2 regions of the Brachybacterium sp. GCM10030268 genome follow, and region 1 is predicted to be linked to the other one. Evidence: riboswitches for the same ligand, from Rfam matches in the RefSeq annotation. Region 1 holds a riboswitch; the other holds the start of a gene.

The links. A riboswitch is a leader RNA that binds a small molecule or an ion and turns the genes downstream of it on or off. The one in region 1 is predicted to bind FMN.
Region 2: it holds a riboswitch for FMN, as region 1 does, so the genes downstream of both, ribD (bifunctional diaminohydroxyphosphoribosylaminopyrimidine deaminase/5-amino-6-(5-phosphoribosylamino)uracil reductase RibD) here and pnuC (nicotinamide riboside transporter PnuC) in region 1, are expected to answer to the same signal.

The regions. Positions count from the first base shown of each region.
Region 1 covers NZ_JBHTCW010000002.1:295,867-304,412, reverse strand. Annotated here, with positions in the region: gene fmt (methionyl-tRNA formyltransferase) at 1-583, shown strand, start outside; gene ACFQRD_RS04375 (RsmB/NOP family class I SAM-dependent RNA methyltransferase) at 580-2,259, shown strand; gene rpe (ribulose-phosphate 3-epimerase) at 2,256-2,942, shown strand; FMN riboswitch at 3,132-3,249, shown strand; gene pnuC (nicotinamide riboside transporter PnuC) at 3,342-4,046, shown strand; gene ACFQRD_RS04360 (phosphoribosyl-ATP diphosphatase) at 4,082-4,345, shown strand; gene hisG (ATP phosphoribosyltransferase) at 4,490-5,347, shown strand; gene ACFQRD_RS04350 (PH domain-containing protein) at 5,353-5,820, shown strand; gene ACFQRD_RS04345 (DUF3866 family protein) at 5,962-7,089, opposite strand; gene ACFQRD_RS04340 (helix-turn-helix transcriptional regulator) at 7,138-8,546, shown strand, end outside.
Region 2 covers NZ_JBHTCW010000007.1:68,347-76,892, forward strand. Annotated here, with positions in the region: gene ribH (6,7-dimethyl-8-ribityllumazine synthase) at 1-279, opposite strand, end outside; gene ribB (3,4-dihydroxy-2-butanone-4-phosphate synthase) at 276-1,607, opposite strand; gene ACFQRD_RS11265 (riboflavin synthase) at 1,604-2,263, opposite strand; gene ribD (bifunctional diaminohydroxyphosphoribosylaminopyrimidine deaminase/5-amino-6-(5-phosphoribosylamino)uracil reductase RibD) at 2,281-3,339, opposite strand; FMN riboswitch at 3,466-3,595, opposite strand; gene ACFQRD_RS11275 (DUF721 domain-containing protein) at 3,662-4,510, opposite strand; gene recF (DNA replication/repair protein RecF) at 4,507-5,766, opposite strand; gene dnaN (DNA polymerase III subunit beta) at 5,786-6,910, opposite strand; gene dnaA (chromosomal replication initiator protein DnaA) at 7,464-8,546, opposite strand, start outside.

The sequences.
Region 1 (8,546 bases):
GCAGCGCGAGACCGGTATGAGCGTCTTCCGCCTCGAGCAGGGCCTCGATACCGGCGACGTCATCGCCACCGCGCGGACCTCGATCGGCGAGTACGAGACCTCGGGAGAGCTGCTGAACCGGATGGCCGAGGAGGGAGCCGATCTGCTGCTGTCCGCGCTGGATGCCCTCGAATCCGGCACCGCGACCCTCACCCCGCAGGACGACTCGCTGGCCACGCATGCCGCGAAGCTGACCACGGCCGAGGCCCGGATCGACTGGACCCGCCCGGCCGACGAGGTCAGTGCCCATATCCGCGGCATGAGCCCGCACCCGGGAGCCTGGACGGTCCTGGCCGGATCCCGCCTGAAGGTTCTCGGTCTGGAAGCGCCGCCCGAGCACCCGCCCGTGCCGCCGGGCCTGATCGAGACCACCCGCCGCCAGGTGCTCGTGGGCACCGGCACGGACGTCGTCGCCCTGGCGACGGTCGCTCCGGCAGGGAAGCGGCCGATGCGGGCAGCGGACTGGGCCCGCGGCGCGGCCCTCGGCGAGGGCGGCAGCGCCGTCTTCGCACACGATCTGGACGACGACGAGGAGCAGGCATGAACGACCAGCGCCGCAGACGGGGGGACGCCGGTCGCGACGACCGCAGCCGCAGCCGTGACGGTCGTGGCCGAGACGCTCGTGCCCGCGACAGCGGTGGCCGCGATGACCGGGCCCGCCGGGAGGAGGGGCGCGGGACGGCCCCCTCCGGCGGTCGCGACGCGAAGGGGCGGGAGCGCTCGGGTTCCCGCGGCCAGGGCGGCCCCCGCCGTGGCTGGTCCTCCTCACGGCCCTCCGAGCGCGGTCGCCGCGCCACCGGTTCTCGGCAGGTGGCCTACGAAGGGCTGCGCCTGGTCCGCGAGGAGGACTCGTACGCGAACCTCGTCCTTCCGCGCCTGCTGCGCAGCAATCGGCTCTCCGGTCGCGATGCCGCCTTCACCACCGAGCTCTTCTACGGCTCCCTGCGCGCCCAGGGTCGCCTGGACGCGATCCTCGCCGCCTGCATCGACCGCCCGCTGGACGACGTCGACCCTGCACTGCTGGACGTGCTGCGCCTGGGCGCCTATCAGCTGCTGGACATGACCGTCGCCCCGCATGCCGCCACCTCCGAGACCGTGGCACTGGCCCGCTCGGAGGTGGGCGCCGGCGCCGCGAGCTTCGTCAACGCGATCCTGCGCCGGGTGGGGGAGAAGCCCCTGGAGGAGTGGATCGCCGAGGTCGCTCCAGATCGCGAGCGTGACCTGACCGGTCATCTCGCCATGGTCCACTCCCACCCCCGTTGGGTGGTGCGGGCGCTCACCGACGCCCTCGCGGGCAACGGTCGCGACCGGTCCGAGATCGATGAGCTGCTGGCCGCCCAGAACGCCGCTCCAGCAGTGTCCCTGGTCATGCGCCCCGGCCTCATCGATCTCGACGAACTCATCGACCACGGCGCGAGCGCCGGCGAGCTCAGCATCTTCGCCGCCTCCTGGCCGTCGGGGGACCCCGGCGGCATCGACCCGGTCAAGCAGGGCCGGGTCGCCGTCCAGGACGAGGGCAGCCAGCTCGCAGCGCTCGCCCTCGCCCTCGGTGCGGACGATCTCGTCCGTGCGGACGACGTGCACTGGCTGGACCTGTGCGCGGGCCCCGGAGGGAAGACGGCCCTGCTGGGCGGGCTGACCATCGACCACGATGCCGACCTGCTCGCGGTCGAGGTCCAGCCCCACCGCACCGAACTCGTCGACCGCTCCATCGCGCCCCTGCAGGAGGCCGGCTGCGAGATCACCACCCGCACCGCCGACGGCACTGAGATCGGTGCGGAACTGCCCGGGCACTTCTCCCGGGTCCTGGTCGACGTGCCGTGCTCGGGTCTGGGCGCCCTGCGCCGCCGCCCCGAGTCCCGCTGGCGCCGCACGCCCGGGGACATCGGCCACCTCGGCGTGCTCCAGCGCGACCTGCTGACCTCCGCGCTGGACGCCACCGCGCCCGGAGGCGTCGTCGCCTACGTGACGTGCTCCCCGCACCTCGCCGAGACCCGACTCGTGGTCACCGACGTCCTGTCCCAACGTGAGGATGTCGAGCAGCTCGATGCCCGAGACGCCGTGCGCGCCGCGATCCAACCGGCCAAGGCCCACGAGGTGGACCTCGGGGAGGGGCCCGCCGTGCAGCTCTGGCCCCACGTGCACGGCACCGACGCCATGTACATCTCCCTGCTGCGCAAGCACCCGATCCCCCTCGCGGAAGGAACCTCGCCCTCATGAACTCCCCGTACTCGACCGATGGCCAGTACATCCACCCCAGCATCCTCAACGCGGACCTGATGAGCATCGGCACCGAGCTGGACAAGATCGCCAGCGCCGACAGCGTCCACGTGGACGTGATGGACAACCACTTCGTGCCCAACCTGACCTTCGGCCCCAGCGTCGTCGAGCAGATCGTGGGACGCAGCGACATCCCCGTGGACGCTCACCTGATGATCGAGGACGCCGACCGCCAGGCTCCCGCCTTCGCCGAGGCCGGCGCAGATTCGGTCACCTTCCATCTCGAGGCCGCCAAGGCGCCGATCAAGCTGGCCCGCGAACTGCGCCGCAAGAACACCGCCGTCGGCGTGGCGCTGCGCCCGGCCACCGCGGTGGAACCGCTGCTGGACGTCATCGGCGAGTTCGACATGCTGCTGATCATGACCGTCGAACCCGGATTCGGCGGGCAGAGCTTCCTGGAGACGATGCTGCCCAAGATCCGCCGCGCCCGCGGCGCGATCAGCGAGGCCAACCTCGAGGTGTCCATCCAGGTCGACGGCGGGGTCAGCCGCGAGACCATCGAACGATGCGCCGAGGCCGGAGCGAACGTGTTCGTCGCCGGCTCCGCGATCTACAAGGCCCAGGACGCCGCCGAGGAGATCACGGCCCTGCGGGAGCTGGCGCGAGGCCACGGGGGTCACTGAGGCCCGCACGCCGCTCACCGGGGCTCATGAAGTCCGGGACATAGGAGCCCGAGCGATCGGGGGCTCAGCCCCCGAATCGTCGGGGTCGACCGGTGCCCGCTGCCCCGGCGGGAGGGCGTTCGCCACACTCGGCCACGGGCCCGCCGGGTCACGACGCGAGGCGGCTAGCATTGTCCCGTCACGACCAGTGACGTGCTCCGGGGTCGGTGAAAGTCCGAGCCGGCGGTGACAGTCCGCGACCCGCTTCGGCGGTGGAGCCGGTGGAATTCCGGCACCGACAGTACAGCCTGGATGAGAGGCGCACGTCCTGCATGTCGCCGGCGCGCCCTGGCGCCTCCCGGCGGCCTGCCGGAACCCCTTTTCCCCCGGAGCCACTGCATCGGCGGAGAAAGGACCGGCATGGATCTTCTGCAGTGGCTCTTCGACGCGCGACTCGAGTTCGCGGGCGGGCAGTTCATCCTCTGGCGCGAGGTGCTCGGCAACCTCTTCGGCCTGCTCAGCGCGCTCGGTGGCATGCGCCGCAAGGTCTGGGCCTGGCCCATCGGCATCGCCGGCAACGCGCTGCTGCTGACGGTGTTCCTGGGCTCCCTGTTCGGCAGCGCCGGGACCGTGGATCTGCTCGGCCAGGCCGGCCGCCAGGTGATGTTCATCGCCACCAGCATCTACGGCTGGGTCCGCTGGCGGCAGGCTCGGCACGAGGGCGGCACCGCCGTCGAGCCCGAGTGGGCCTCCTGGCGGACCCGCATCCTCCTGCTCGTCGCCATGGTCGGCGGCACCGCCGGGCTCACCCCGATCTTTCGCGCCCTGGGCTCCTACGAGCCCGTCTGGGCCGACGCGTGGATCTTCGTGGGCAGCCTCCTGGCCACCTTCGGGATGGCCAAGGGCTGGGTCGAGTTCTGGCTGATCTGGGTGGCCGTCGACATCGTCGGCGTCCCCCTGCTGGTCAGTGCGGGCTACTACGCCAGCGCCCTGATGTACCTCTTCTACGGCGTGTTCACGCTGACGGGGTTCTTCGTCTGGTGGCGGGTGCGCAACCGGCGCGAGCACGACGAACGGGTCACCGTCGAGACCGCCCACCTGGATCCGACGGTCCGCCAGGAATGAGCGACCTCCCCGTCATGACGCGTAAGCTACGCCCCGTGAAGGATTTCGAGGCGTTGTTCGCCGAGCTCACCGAGAAGGCCCGCACCCGACCCGAGGGGTCGGGCACCGTCCGCGAACTGGACTCGGGGGTCCATGGGATCGGCAAGAAGATCGTCGAGGAAGCGGCCGAGGTATGGATGGCCTGCGAGCATGAGACCCATGACGACGCGGCCACGGAGATCAGCCAGCTGATCTACCACCTGCAGGTGATGATGGTCGCCAAGGGCATCACCCTCGAGGACGTCTACGGCCGGCTCTGATCCGAGATCCGACGGCGAGACCGTCGGGCCCGGCGGTCGCCGGGTCCCACGCAACTCGCCCGCACGTCAGCATCGCCCCTCTCCACCCCTGACCACCATCCGTCCCCGTTCCGTGCGCCGCCCCGCGGCGGCGAAGGAGTATCCGTGCTGCGCATCGCTGTTCCCAACAAGGGCGCCCTGTCAGAGCCCGCCGCTGATCTGCTGCAGGAGGCCGGCTACCGCCGCCGCGGCATGGCCAAGGAGCTCGTCGTCCTCGACGAGGACAACGACGTCGAGCTGTTCCATCTGCGCCCCCGGGACATCGCGGTCTACGTCGGCTCCGGCACCGTGGACGTCGGCATCACCGGCCAGGACATGCTGCTGGATTCCCGCACTCCCGCGCAGGAGATCCTGCCGCTCGGCTTCGCCGGCTCCACGTTCCGCTTCGCGGCCCCGATCGGGACGCGCGAGGACGTGGCGAGCCTGGAGGGCGCCCGGATCGCCACCAGCTACGAGAACCTCGTCGGCGACTACCTGGCCGAACGGGGCATCAACGCCGAGGTGGTCCACCTCGACGGAGCCGTCGAGTCCTCGATCCGTCTGGGCGTGGCCGATGTGATCGCCGACGTCGTCGAGACCGGCACGACGCTGCGTCAGGCAGGGCTCGAACCCTTCGGAGAACCGATCATGACCAGTCAGGCGGTCCTGTTCTCCCGGCCCGGGATGGAGCTGGAGGAGACCGCGGCCCACTCCCTCGAGGTCCTCGAGCGCCGCATCCGCGGAGTGCTGGTGGCCCGAGAGCACGTGATGCTGGACTACGACATCCCCACCGCCCTGATGGAGCAGGCCGTACAGATCACCCCCGGCTTCCAATCGCCGACGGTCTCCCCGCTGCACGGGGGAGAGTGGCACGCCGTGCGGGCGATGGTCGAGCGCAAGGCCGCCCACCGGATGATGGACGACCTCTACGACGTCGGCGCCCGGGCGATCCTGGTCACGGCGATCCAGGCCTGCCGTATCTGAGAACCATGGATCCGAGGGAGCCGGAGCATCCCATCGGCCGGGAGCCGGCGACCGTCGTGATCCGGCCGCGGATGGTGCGTATCGCCGGGTACATCACGGGAGTGGTCGTGCTCGGCGGGACAGTGGCAGGTGCGGTCGTCATCCCCGGTCTCCTGCTCGGTGGCCGCCTCGGCCTGGTGGCCGTGGGCGTGCTGATCCTCCTCTTCTGCCACCTCGAGGCGTCGGTGCGGCTGATCGCCGGGCCGGACTCCCTCGAGGTGCGCAACGTCTTCCGGGCACGCACGCTGGACTGGGCCGAGATCCTCGCCATCAGGTTCCCGGTGGGGGATCCGTGGGCGCACCTCGATCTGGCCGACGGCACGACTCTGGCGCTGAACGCGATCCAGCGCTACGACGGTGAGCGCGGCATCGCGGCAGCCCGGCGGCTGCGCGACCTGGTGCGCGAACGTGGAGAGGCCCCCGACGTCGGCTGAGTGCGCCACGTCTGCGGAACCGGTCCGGGAGCCCCGGTCCGGCAGACCCCGGTTCGGAAGACCCCGGTTCGGACGGCCCCGGTGGGAGCGGCTCGGATTCCGGTGCCGTCCGCACAGCGTCCCGGCATCCGCTCCCTCGGGCTAGGGGATCAGCGAGGCGGCGCAGCGCCCTGCCATCGCCGCATAGCGGAAGGCCTCGGGGTCCTCGGCGAGCGAGCGGCCCATCGTCGACAGCCGCACCGGGACGTCCTCGAGAGCGTCCCGCAGACCTCGTGCATCGACCTCGGCGAGCTGGTGCTCGATGCCTCTGGCGCGAGCAGGCTCCATGATCGACGTTTTCACCTGTTCGCGAACCGACGCATGAAAACCGTTGTACTTGTGATACTTGCGCTCGAGCAGCGGCAGATGCACCGGGGTCAGCGTCGCCCGGCCGTACACGGTGGAGGAGTGGTGGGAGAGTCCCCGATGACGACGACGAGGGTCGGCTCCGGAGACCCGCAGCGTGGCGACGGGGGTGCCGCCCAGCACGGCGGTCGCGTGCAGCGCCTCGGCGGACTGGATCCCGGAGAAGCCCCACCCGGTGCCGGTACCGAGATTCCCGGGACCCTGGACCGCGATCACCACGTCGGCCGCGACCACGTGCCGCGCTCCGAGCAGCGCCGAATGCACCGTGACGGCCTCGAGGTCGCCCCCGAAGGACTGGCCCGTACTGATCACCGCCGCGAGCAGCCCGGCCTCGCGGAGCCTTGCCGCGGCGCGCGAGTACGCCGCCGGCAGGGCGGCCCCGTCGGTGTGGACGTACGCGATGCGCGCCGAGTGCCGCTGGGCACGGATTCCGGCGAGGATCGCGGGCAGGGACGAGTGCAGGTCCGCCACCACCACGGGCATGCCCTCGATGTCCTGCGCCGCCCGGATCGTCTCGTAGTGCTCGCTGTCCGGATCGTCGATCGCATCGACCATGGTCTGCGTCGGTGTGTACCGGGCCTTGATCATGTGCCCGGCCGGTTCCGCCGATGTCGGCAGCACGTCGAGGCGCGCCACCACCAGGGCATCTCCGCCGGTTCCGAGCTCACGACGGAGCGCATTGGTGTTCAGCAGTACGCGTTCTCCCCGCGCGGGAGTTCCGGTCAGCTCCGGATAGGCGATCGCCTCGACCGTCTCACCGCCTGCGGGCTCATCATCCTCGCCGTCGAGCTCGACGTGCAGCCGTTCGACCCCGTGCCAGGACGTTCGGACCCCGGTCACCGTTCCTCGTTCCCAACGCAGCATGGGCCCAGCTTAGGGCCGCGCGCGCCAGGGGACGGTTAGTCTGTGCAGGTGGCTGCCAAGAGTGTGGAAAGAATGCTCAACGTGATCATGACGATCGGCTCCCGCCGGCGCATCGATCGCGCGAAGCTGTTCGCCGTCATCCCCGATTACGCCCAGGCCCCGTCGGAGCAGGCCGCCGAGCGCATGTTCGAGCGCGACAAGGCGGCGATCCTCGACCTCGGTCTGCCGCTGGTGACCGACCGTGACCTGTTCGACGAGAACACCGTCTACTACCGGATCGACGCCGCGGAGTCCGGAGCCGTCCTCGACCTCACCACCGAGGAGTACACGGTGCTGCTGGCCGCGAGCCGTGCCTGGGACGATGCCGCCGCCGGCGGAGCCGCGCGCCGGGTCCGCTCCAAGCTGCTCAGCCTCGGACACGACGCGGACCCCGATCTGCTGCGACGCACCCCGCGCGGCGCAGTGGAGTCGCTCCCGGTGCTCACACCGCTGTTGGAGGCCGTGACCTCGGCCCGCTCGGTGCGATTCGTCTATCGCGGCACACATGGTGCCCCGGCAGAGCGCACCGTCGAGCCATGGGTGGTGGGTGTCCACGATGGCCACTGGTATGTCCACGGCTGGGATCTCGACCGCGCCGCCCCGCGGGTGTTCCGTGCCTCCCGCATCGAGTCCTTCCCGGCGCAGGGCGCCCCGGCCACGCAGCCCCGGCCCGAGCACACGGACCTCTCCAGCGTGCTCGAGAAGATGCACGACAGTGACGATCAGTCCGTCGCCGTGCTGGACGCGGCCCCGTACAAGGCCCTCGACCTCCGTGACCGTGCCGGAGCGGCCCTGGACGAGGAGCGCGTCGAGCTGCCCTCCCTGCCCCGCCCGGCGGCGCGCAGGCTGGTCCTCGGCGATGTGCGCTGGGTCGAGCTGGTCGAGCCCAGCGCCTGGCGCCGCGAACTGGGCGAAGTCCTCTCGGCCATCGCCGAGACGCATTCGGGTGAGCCCGATACGGCGGCCGTCGACGCCGCGACCGTGCGGCCCGCTCCGCGCATCCGGACCACTCCGACCGGGAACGATCTGCTCTCCCGGCTGATCTCCGAGGCGTCCTATGTGATGTCCCGCGGGGAGGCCGACCTCGGTGAGCTCGCCGATGCCCTCGGCATCACGGAGAAGCAGCTGGTCACCGATCTGCAGGTGCTGTTCGTCTGCGGCGACATGGGCACCGGCTGGGAGGACCTCATCGAGGCGGAGTGGGAGCACGGCACCGTCCGCGTCCGCAACGCGGAGCCGCTGCGCCGCGCTCTGCGCCTCAGCGCCGTCGAGGTCACGGCACTGCTGGCAGGCCTCGCCGCCCTCGAACCGTCGGCCGGGCAGGCGGAGAGCATCGTCGCCGGCGCCCGCCGGAAGCTGCTCGCCGGCCTCGGGGAGGTGCCCGACGCCGGGGCTATCGACGCCGACGGGACCGCGCG
Region 2 (8,546 bases), on a different contig from region 1:
GCAGACGTAGTCGAAGTGCGGGGTCCCGCCGCGGATGACGACGCCGAGGGCGACGACGACGTCGTGGGTGCGGGCCAGGCGGTCCGCGACCACGGCCAGCTCCATGCTGCCGGGGACGCGGAGCACGGCCGGATCGGGCAGCTGAGCCTCGGCGCAGGCGCGCAGGGCGCCGGCGATCAGACCGTCCATCACCTGGTCGTGCCAGGAGGCCGCGACGAGGGCGACGCGGGCGCCGGGCAGGTGGGGGATCTCCGCGGTGGGGCTTCCGGATCCGCTCATGGTCTCTCTCCGTTCGGTGCGGTGCCGGCCTCGCGGGGGAGGCCGGCGGAGGTGATCGGTGGCAGGCCGACGAGGTGATGGCCCAGCCGGTCGCGCTTGGTGGTCAGGTACGCGAGGTTCTCGGGGGTGGCGTGGGTGGTGAGGTCCACCGTGCCCGTGACCTCGACGCCTCCGGCGCGCAGCGCGTCGGCCTTCGCCGGGTTCTGGGTGAGCAGCTCGATCGCGCCGACGCCGAGGTGGTCGAGGATCTGCGGGACGATCGTGAAGGATCGGGAGTCGACGGGGAGGCCGAGATCGAGGTTGGCGTCGACGGTGTCGCGGCCGTGCTCCTGGAGCGCATAGGCGCGCAGCTTCTCCAGCAGCCCGATGCCGCGGCCCTCATGGCCGCGGAGCAGGATCAGCACCCCCCGACCGGCGGCATCGATGCGGGCGAGCGACTCCTCGAGCTGGGGACCGCAGTCGCAGCGCCGGCTGCCCAGGATGTCCCCGGTGACGCACTCGGAGTGGACCCGCGTCAGCACCGGCCCGGGCGTGGTGACCTCGCCGCGCACGAGGACCAGGTGCTCTGCCGAGCCCTCGCGGACGGCGAGCGCACGGAACCGGCCGTATCTCGTCGGCAGCTCCACCGGCGCCGTGACCTCCAGCGGCTCGTGCCTCGCCTGCGGGACGGGAGCGGCCGGCAGCTCCGGAGACTCCGCGAACGCCGGAGCGTCGTGGGTCCGCCGGTGCTCGACGAGGGCCTCGATGGAGATCATGGCCAGACCGTGCTCATCGGCGAACTCGCGCAGGGCGGGCCCGCGCATCATGCTGCCGTCGTCGTGGACGAGTTCGACGATCATCCCGACGTCCGGCAGTCCCGCCAGGCGCGTGAGGTCCACCGCGGCCTCGGTGTGGCCGCGCCGCTCGAGCACGCCGCCGTCGCGGGCTCGCAGGGGGAAGACGTGTCCCGGTCGGATCAGATCGCCGGGGCCGGACCGCGGGGAGGCCAGCACCTGCAGGGTGCGGGCCCGGTCGGCGGCGCTGATGCCGGTGGTGACGCCCTCGTGGGCGTCGACGCTGACCGTGTACGCGGTGCGCAGCGGATCGGCGTTGGAGGCGACCATCAGCGGCAGCTCGAGGGCGTCGGCCCGGGCGGCGTTCACGGGCGCGCAGAGCAGACCGCTGGAGTACCGCACGGCGAAGGCCAGCAGCTCCGGGGTCACGGCGCTCGCGGCGAGGATCAGGTCGCCCTCGTTCTCGCGGTCCTCGTCGTCGATCACGATCACGGGCCGGCCGGCTGCGATGTCGTCGATCGCGCGGGGTATCGGGTCCAGTCGCAGCGTGCTCATCGTCCGGTCTCCGCTCCGGCCAGTGCGCCGGCGGTCAGCTTCTCGACGTACTTCGCGAGCACGTCGACCTCCAGGTTGACCCGGTCGCCCACGCGGCGCAGGCCAAGCGTGGTGCGCTCGAGGGTCTCGGGGATCAGCCCGATGGTGACCAGGCCGTCCTCGAGCGCGGCGACGGTGAGGCTCACCCCGTCCACGGTGAGCGAGCCCTTCTCCACGAGGTAGCGATCCAGGCCCGGGGTGCTCAGGCGCAGCAGCGTCCCGCCCTCGCCCTCCTCGCGGCCCAGGATCTCGCCGACCCCGTCGACGTGGCCCTGGACGATGTGCCCGCCCAGGCGCCCGTCGGCGCGCAGCGAGCGCTCGAGGTTCACGCGGTCGCCGGCGCTGAGACCCGCGAGGGTGGTGGCGGCGAGGGTGGTGGGGATGACGTCGGCGGTCCAGATCTCGCCGTCGATGTCCGCGACGGTCAGGCAGCAGCCGCTGACGGCGATCGAGTCGCCGAGGGCGACGTCCTCGAGGACGTGGGGCGAGCGGATCCGCAGCCGGACGGTGCCGTGGTCGGGCCCGGTCCCGTCGGGCCGGGGCTGGTCGGGATGGGACTGGTCGGGCGGGATGACGGCGTCGACCGTCCCCAGCTCCTCGATGAGGCCTGTGAACATGGTGGGTTCCCTTCGGGTCAGGGTCGGGTGGTGCGGGGGCGCAGGGTCAGCTGGAGGTCGGTGCGCCCGTCGGGTGAGGTCAGTGGCTCGGTGGTGACGAGGTCGAGGTCGAGGCGGTCGGCGATCGTGGTGATGCCGAGGTCACCGATCCCGGCGGGGCCGGCGCCGAGCAGGGTCGGGGCGAGGTGGACGATGAGTTCGTCGACCGTGCCGGCGGCGAGGAAGGCGGCGGTGAGAGTGGGCCCGCCCTCGAGCAGCACGTGGCGTTGCCCGCGCTCGAAAAGATCGGTGAGGGCGCTGGAGGGATCCCGGGTGCGCAGCGGGATCTCGGGGCCGGCTCCGTCCAGGGCCGGCAGCGGCGGGTGGTCGCTGGTGCCCATGACGGCCCGGTGCGGCTGCCGGGGCAGGAGCGTGCCGTCGCCCCGGCGGGCGGTGAGGGTCGGATGGTCCGCGCGCGCGGTGCCGGTACCGATCAGCACGGTGTCGCAGGTGGCGCGGAGGCGGTGGACCTCCTGCCGGGCGGTCTCGCCGGTGATCCAGCGGCTGCTGCCGTCGGCCGCGGCAGCCTTGCCGTCCAGGGTGAGGGCGATCTTCGCGGTGACCAGGGGGCGGCCGTGCCGCAGGCCGTGCTCCCAGCCGCGGTTCAGGGCGGCCGCCCGCGCCGCGAGATCCTCCGGGACCTCGTCCTCGACCTCGATCCCTGCGGCGCGCAGCGTCTCGATCCCGCCGGCGGCCACGGGGTTCGGATCCCGGCGGGCGATGACGACCCGGGCGATGCCGGCGGCGATCAGCGCGTCCGCGCACGGATCGGTGCGGCCGACGTGGGTGCAGGGCTCGAGCGTGACGACGGCCGTCGCCCCGGCCGGCGATCCCCTTCCCTCACGGCGAGCGCCGGCGAGGGCGTCGGCTTCGGCGTGGGCCGTGCCGGCCCCGCGGTGGTGGCCTTCGGCGAGGACCGTGCCGTCCGGGGTCAGCAGGACGCAGCCGACGCGGGGATTGGGGCCGAGGGGGACGCCAGGATCCGCCGCGATCTCCAAGGCGCGGCGCAGGGCGTCGCGCTCATGCGTGTTCAGCATGCTCTCTCCTCCGGTCCGCGTCGCTCGCGGTCCGGAGTGAGGGAGGGGTCACGGAGGCGGCGTCACTCCGGGGTGCCGCTGCCAGCGCACGGAGAGTGCGCGGCCAGGGCCGTCCGGAGGACGACGTCGCGTGCGCTTCCCATCCGGACTCTGACCGTCGGTCCAGGAGTTCCACCTGGTCAACCGAGGGCCGAAGGCCATCGGGTCGCGGACTGTCACCGCCGGCTCGGAATTTCACCGACCCCAGTGCACGCGAGCTTTCCAGCTCGTCGGAGCCCACGCTAGCAGTCGGTGGCCCGCCGTGGCGGGGCCGAGGCGCGTATCACCCGTAGGTGTCGCGGGGTCCGCGCCAGGTGACAGTGCGCCGGCCCTTCTTCCAGCTGCGCTCGGCCGCGGCCGGGCCCGTGACCCGCAGCTCGGAGATCACGTGGGCGCCGATGTGCTCCTCGATGGTCGTGATCAGCTGGGGTGAGAGCATCCGCAGCTGGGATGCCCAGGCGGAGGAGGAGGCGCTGACCACGAGCACGCCGTCCTCGAAGCTGACGGGGCGGCAGTGGGTGCTGATCCGTTCGCCCACGATGTCGTCCCATTCCTCCAGCACGCGCCCGGCGCTCATCCCCGCGTTCCAGCCCAGGTTCCCCAGCACTTTGCGCAGCACGGTCTCGATGCTCTGGGGGTCCCGGGGGTCCGGCCGGGAGCCCGAGTAGCCGGGCGCGCTGCCGGATCGGTCGCGCACATCTCGTGCCTGGGTCTTCGCCGAGATGGGGAACAGGCCCCGGTCCCGCGCCGCGGCCCGCGAGCGGTTGACCGTGCGGCGGGCCAGTTCGAAGGGGTCGGCCACGGCGGCGAGGTCCGGCGGGTCGTACAGCTCCTCGGTCTCGTCCGCGCCCACCGTGCCGTCACCGTCGCCGGGACCACCAGGGGCGCCCGCCCCGAAGGCCGCGTCCGGGCCGGTGCTGCCCTCGCGGCGCGACCGGGCCGACCCGCTCGGGGCCGTCGCCCGTGAGCCGCGGCCCGACTCCTCCGGTGGAGCCGGCAGTGCCTGTCCGGCTGAGGGGCCGGGACGCGCGCCGTCGGTGCGACCGGTCCAGGTGGAGAGGTCGTAGGGATTGGCGAGGCGCGGCCGGGAGGGACCGTCGCTGCCTGGGTCGCCGCCGGGACGCGGGGTCATGGCCGGCTCCCGTCCTCGCGGGGCACGGCCGCTCCCAGGCTGACGTCGACGACGTGGATCTCGCCGTCCAGGGACGCGGGGATGTCACTGTCGTTCGCGGTGGTGATCAGCACCTGCGACGCGTGGGTGACGATCCGCCCCAAGCGGTCGCGGCGGCGGGTGTCGAGCTCGCTGAAGACGTCGTCGAGGATGAGGATCGGTTCACCGTCCCCGAGGTCGCCCTCCTCGAGCCGCAGCAGATCGTAGGAGGCCAGTCGCAGGGCGAGGGCCAGGGACCAGGACTCGCCGTGGCTGGCATAGCCCTTGGCGGGGAAGTCGTGCAGCCGGATCTCGAGGTCGTCGCGATGCGGCCCGCTGAGCGTGACGCCGCGGTCGATCTCCTCGTCATGGCGGCGGGCGAGCAGATCCAGCAGCACGTCGTGGATCTCGCGGGTGCTGGGCAGCTGTCCCGGCGCGGCCCCGAGCTCGTCCAGTGCGGTGGAGCGGTAGGCGACGTCGGCCGGGGAATCGACGTCCCCACGCTGGTCGGGCGGGAGGTCGAGGGCCTCTTCGGCGCCTTCGTCCGTGGCGACCCGCAGGTAGGAGTAGCCCAGGTGGGGGCGGAGGCGGTTGACCAGGTGGAGCCGGGCGCGCAGCAGATCCGCGCCGAGGCGGGCGAGCTGCTGGTCCCACACCTCGAGGGTGGAGGCGGCCGTCTCGGATGGGTCCAGGCCGCCGACGGGATTGGCGCTGCTGCCGCGGCGCAGGGAACGCATCTGCTTGAGCAGGTTGCTGCGCTGCTTGAGCACACGGTCGTAGTCGGCCTTGACCGAGGCGTAGCGGGGGGCGATGACGAACAGCAGCTCGTCCAGGAAGCGTCGCCGGCCCTCGGGATCGGCCTTGACCAGGCCCAGGTCCTCGGGCGCGAAGAGCACGGCCCGCACCTCGCCGAGCAGGTCGCGCAGGCGGGAGACGTTCTGGCCCTGCAGCCGGGCGCGGTTCGCCCTGCCCGGGGTGATCTCGAGGTCGACCTGCAGCGGGCGACCGGCACGCTGGAAGGTGGCGCGGATGATCGCGGTCGATTCCCCGCGGCGCACCAGTGCCGCGTCGTGCGGCACGCGGTGGCTGGAGAGGGTCGCCAGGTACCACACGGCTTCGACGATGTTCGTCTTGCCCTGGCCGTTCTGGCCGACCATCACCGTGATGCCCGGATGCACCGGCAGGGTGAGCCGCGGGTAGGAGCGGTAGTCCGTGAGGTCGAGAGCGGTCAGCTGCACGGAGAGACCACTCCCGCCCTCAGATCCGCATCGGCATGATCAGGTACTTGTACGAGGTGTCGGGAGTCCCTTCGAGGGAGTCCTGACCGCTCATGACCGAGGGCTTGATGGAGTCGGTGAACACGAGCCGCGCGAACTCCGCGCCGAGGGCGCCGAGCCCGTCGAGCAGGAACCCGGAATTGAAGCCGACGACGAGATCCTCGCCCTCGAGGTGCGCCTCGAGGACTTCGCTGGCCTGGGCGTCGTCACCGGCGCCGGCCTCGAGGGCGACCTGGCCCTCGGTGAAGGACAGTCGCACGGGGGTGTTGCGCTCGGCGACCAGGGAGACGCGCTTGACGGCCTCCATCAGGGGGCCGGTGGCGACGACCGCGGTGATCGCGGTGGTCTCGGGGAAGAGCCGACGCACCGGGGGGTACTCGCCGTCGACCAGCGTCGAGGTCGTGCGGCGGCCGCCGGCCTCGAACCCGATGAGGTTCGCCGAGGCGTCCTCGGCCAGAGCGATGTCGACGCTGCCGCCGGTGGACATCGAGCGGGCGACCTCGTGGAGGGTGCGGCCGCGCACCAGGGCGGTCTGCTCGGCGCCGGGCGTGGTGGGCGTCCAGGTGAGCTCGCGCATCGCCAGGCGGTAGCGGTCGGTGGCCATCAGGGTCATGGTCTCGCCGGTGATCTCGACCTTCACGCCGGTCAGCAGCGGGAGGGTGTCGTCCTTCGAGGCGGCGACGGTGACCTGGCTGATGGCCTCGGAGAACACGTCGGCCGCGACGGACCCGGCCACGGGCGGCATCGACGGCAGCTGCGGGTACTCCTCGACCGGGAGCGTGGCCAGGGCGAAGCGGGCGCTGCCGCAGCGGACCTGGAGCTTGGTGCCCTCGAGCGCGATGGAGACGTCCTTGTTCGGCAGTGCCCGGACGATGTCGGAGAGCATCCGGCCCTGGACCAGGACCTCGCCGGGCTGCTCGACCTCGGCATCGAGTCGGATCTGGGCGCTGACCTCGTAGTCGAACGTGGACAGCTGCAGTTCGCCGCTGGCATCGGCGACGATGCGCACGCCCTGCAGGATCGGCATCGCCGGCCGGACGGGGAGGGTTCGGGTGGCCCAGGAGACGGCGTCGCCGAGGACGCCGCGGTCGAGGTGGAACTTCACCGTTGCCACTCCTTCGCAGTGGTCGAATGCCAGAACTTGATCGAACGGAGCACAGCGTATCGGTTTCGCGGACCTCTCGCCGACACACCGTCCAGGATCCTTGACAGCCGTCCCGCCATCGCGCGTCGATCACCTGTCATGGGCCACCGCGTCATCGGCCCCGTCGTCGGCGCTTCCGACACCCGCGCATCCACATCCCCGTCGAGCAAAGAACTACAGTCCTCTTCTTCACGGCTGTGTACTTCGTGGACAACCACCATCGTCGCAGGTGAGCCCGTATGACGGTCACGTGGACCAGCCGGGGATCGGCGTCATCGCAACGTGCATCGGTTGTGCATGCACCCTTGCGTGCACGGCATTTTTGTCATTCAGCCGTTCACATCGGCTCCTGCGCAGATGCCGATCACTCCACACCGTCCACAGAGTTGTCCACAATTGGGGAGAAGCTGGCGCTGACCAGGAATGTTCTTCAGACACCCGTCAGGGGCCGGTCACTGTCCACAGCATCGTCCCCAGCGCCGTCGGTTTCTCGGGACCACAGGCCCCGCGAGCCTCACGCCCGGGTCGAGGAGCTGGAGCTCTTGATACGCGCAGTCAGCTCTGTGACCTGGTTGAAGATCGCCCGGCGTTCCTTCATCAGCTCGCTGATCTTCTTGTTCGCGTGCATGACGGTGGTGTGGTCCCGCCCGCCGAACTCCTCCCCGATGCGGATCAGCGGCATGTCCGTCAGCTCGCGGCACAGGTACATGCCGATCTGCCGGGCCGAGACCAGCCGGCGGGAGCGGCCGGTGCCGACGATCTCGTCGACCGAGAGGCCGAAGTAGGTCGCGGTCTGGGCGATGATCGTCGACGCCGTGATCTGGGCGCCGTCGTCGTGGGAGAGCAGATCCTTCAGCACGCTCTCGGCGAGCGTGACGTCCATCGGCTGCCGCGAGAGCGAGTGCAGCGCCTGGACGCGGATCAGAGCCCCCTCCAGCTCGCGGATGTTGGTGGCGATGTGCGAGGCGATGTACTCGAGCACCTCGTGCGGGACCTCGCCGGTGTTCTCCTGGGCGACCTTCTTGCGGAGGATCGCGATGCGGGTCTCGAGGTCGGGCGGCTGCACGTCGGTCATCAGCCCCATCTCGAACCGTGACCGCATGCGGTTCTCGAAGCCTCCGAGCTCCTTCGGCGGCAGATCGGAGGTGATCACGATCTGCTTGTCGGTGTTGTACAGCGTGTTGAACGTGTGGAAGAAGGCTTCCATCGTCTCCGGGGCACGCTGGAGGAACTGGATGTCGTCGATGAGCAGGATGTCGATGTCGCGGTAGCGGCGCTGGAACTCCTGGGCCTTGCCGAACTGGCCGGACTGCACGGAGTTGATGAAGTCGTTGGTGAACTCCTCGGAGTTCACGTAGCGCACCACGATGTCCGGGTACAGGCTCTGGGCGTAGTGGCCGACGGCGTGCAGCAGGTGGGTCTTGCCCAGGCCGGAGCCGCCGTAGATGAACAGCGGGTTGTACGCCTTTGCCGGGGTCTCCGAGACCGCCGAGGCGGCGGCCTGTGCGAAGCGGTTCGAGGACCCGATGACGAACGTCTCGAAGGTGTACTTGCCGTTCAGGCGCGAATCCTCGCCGAGCGTGGGCTCGCCGGCGGC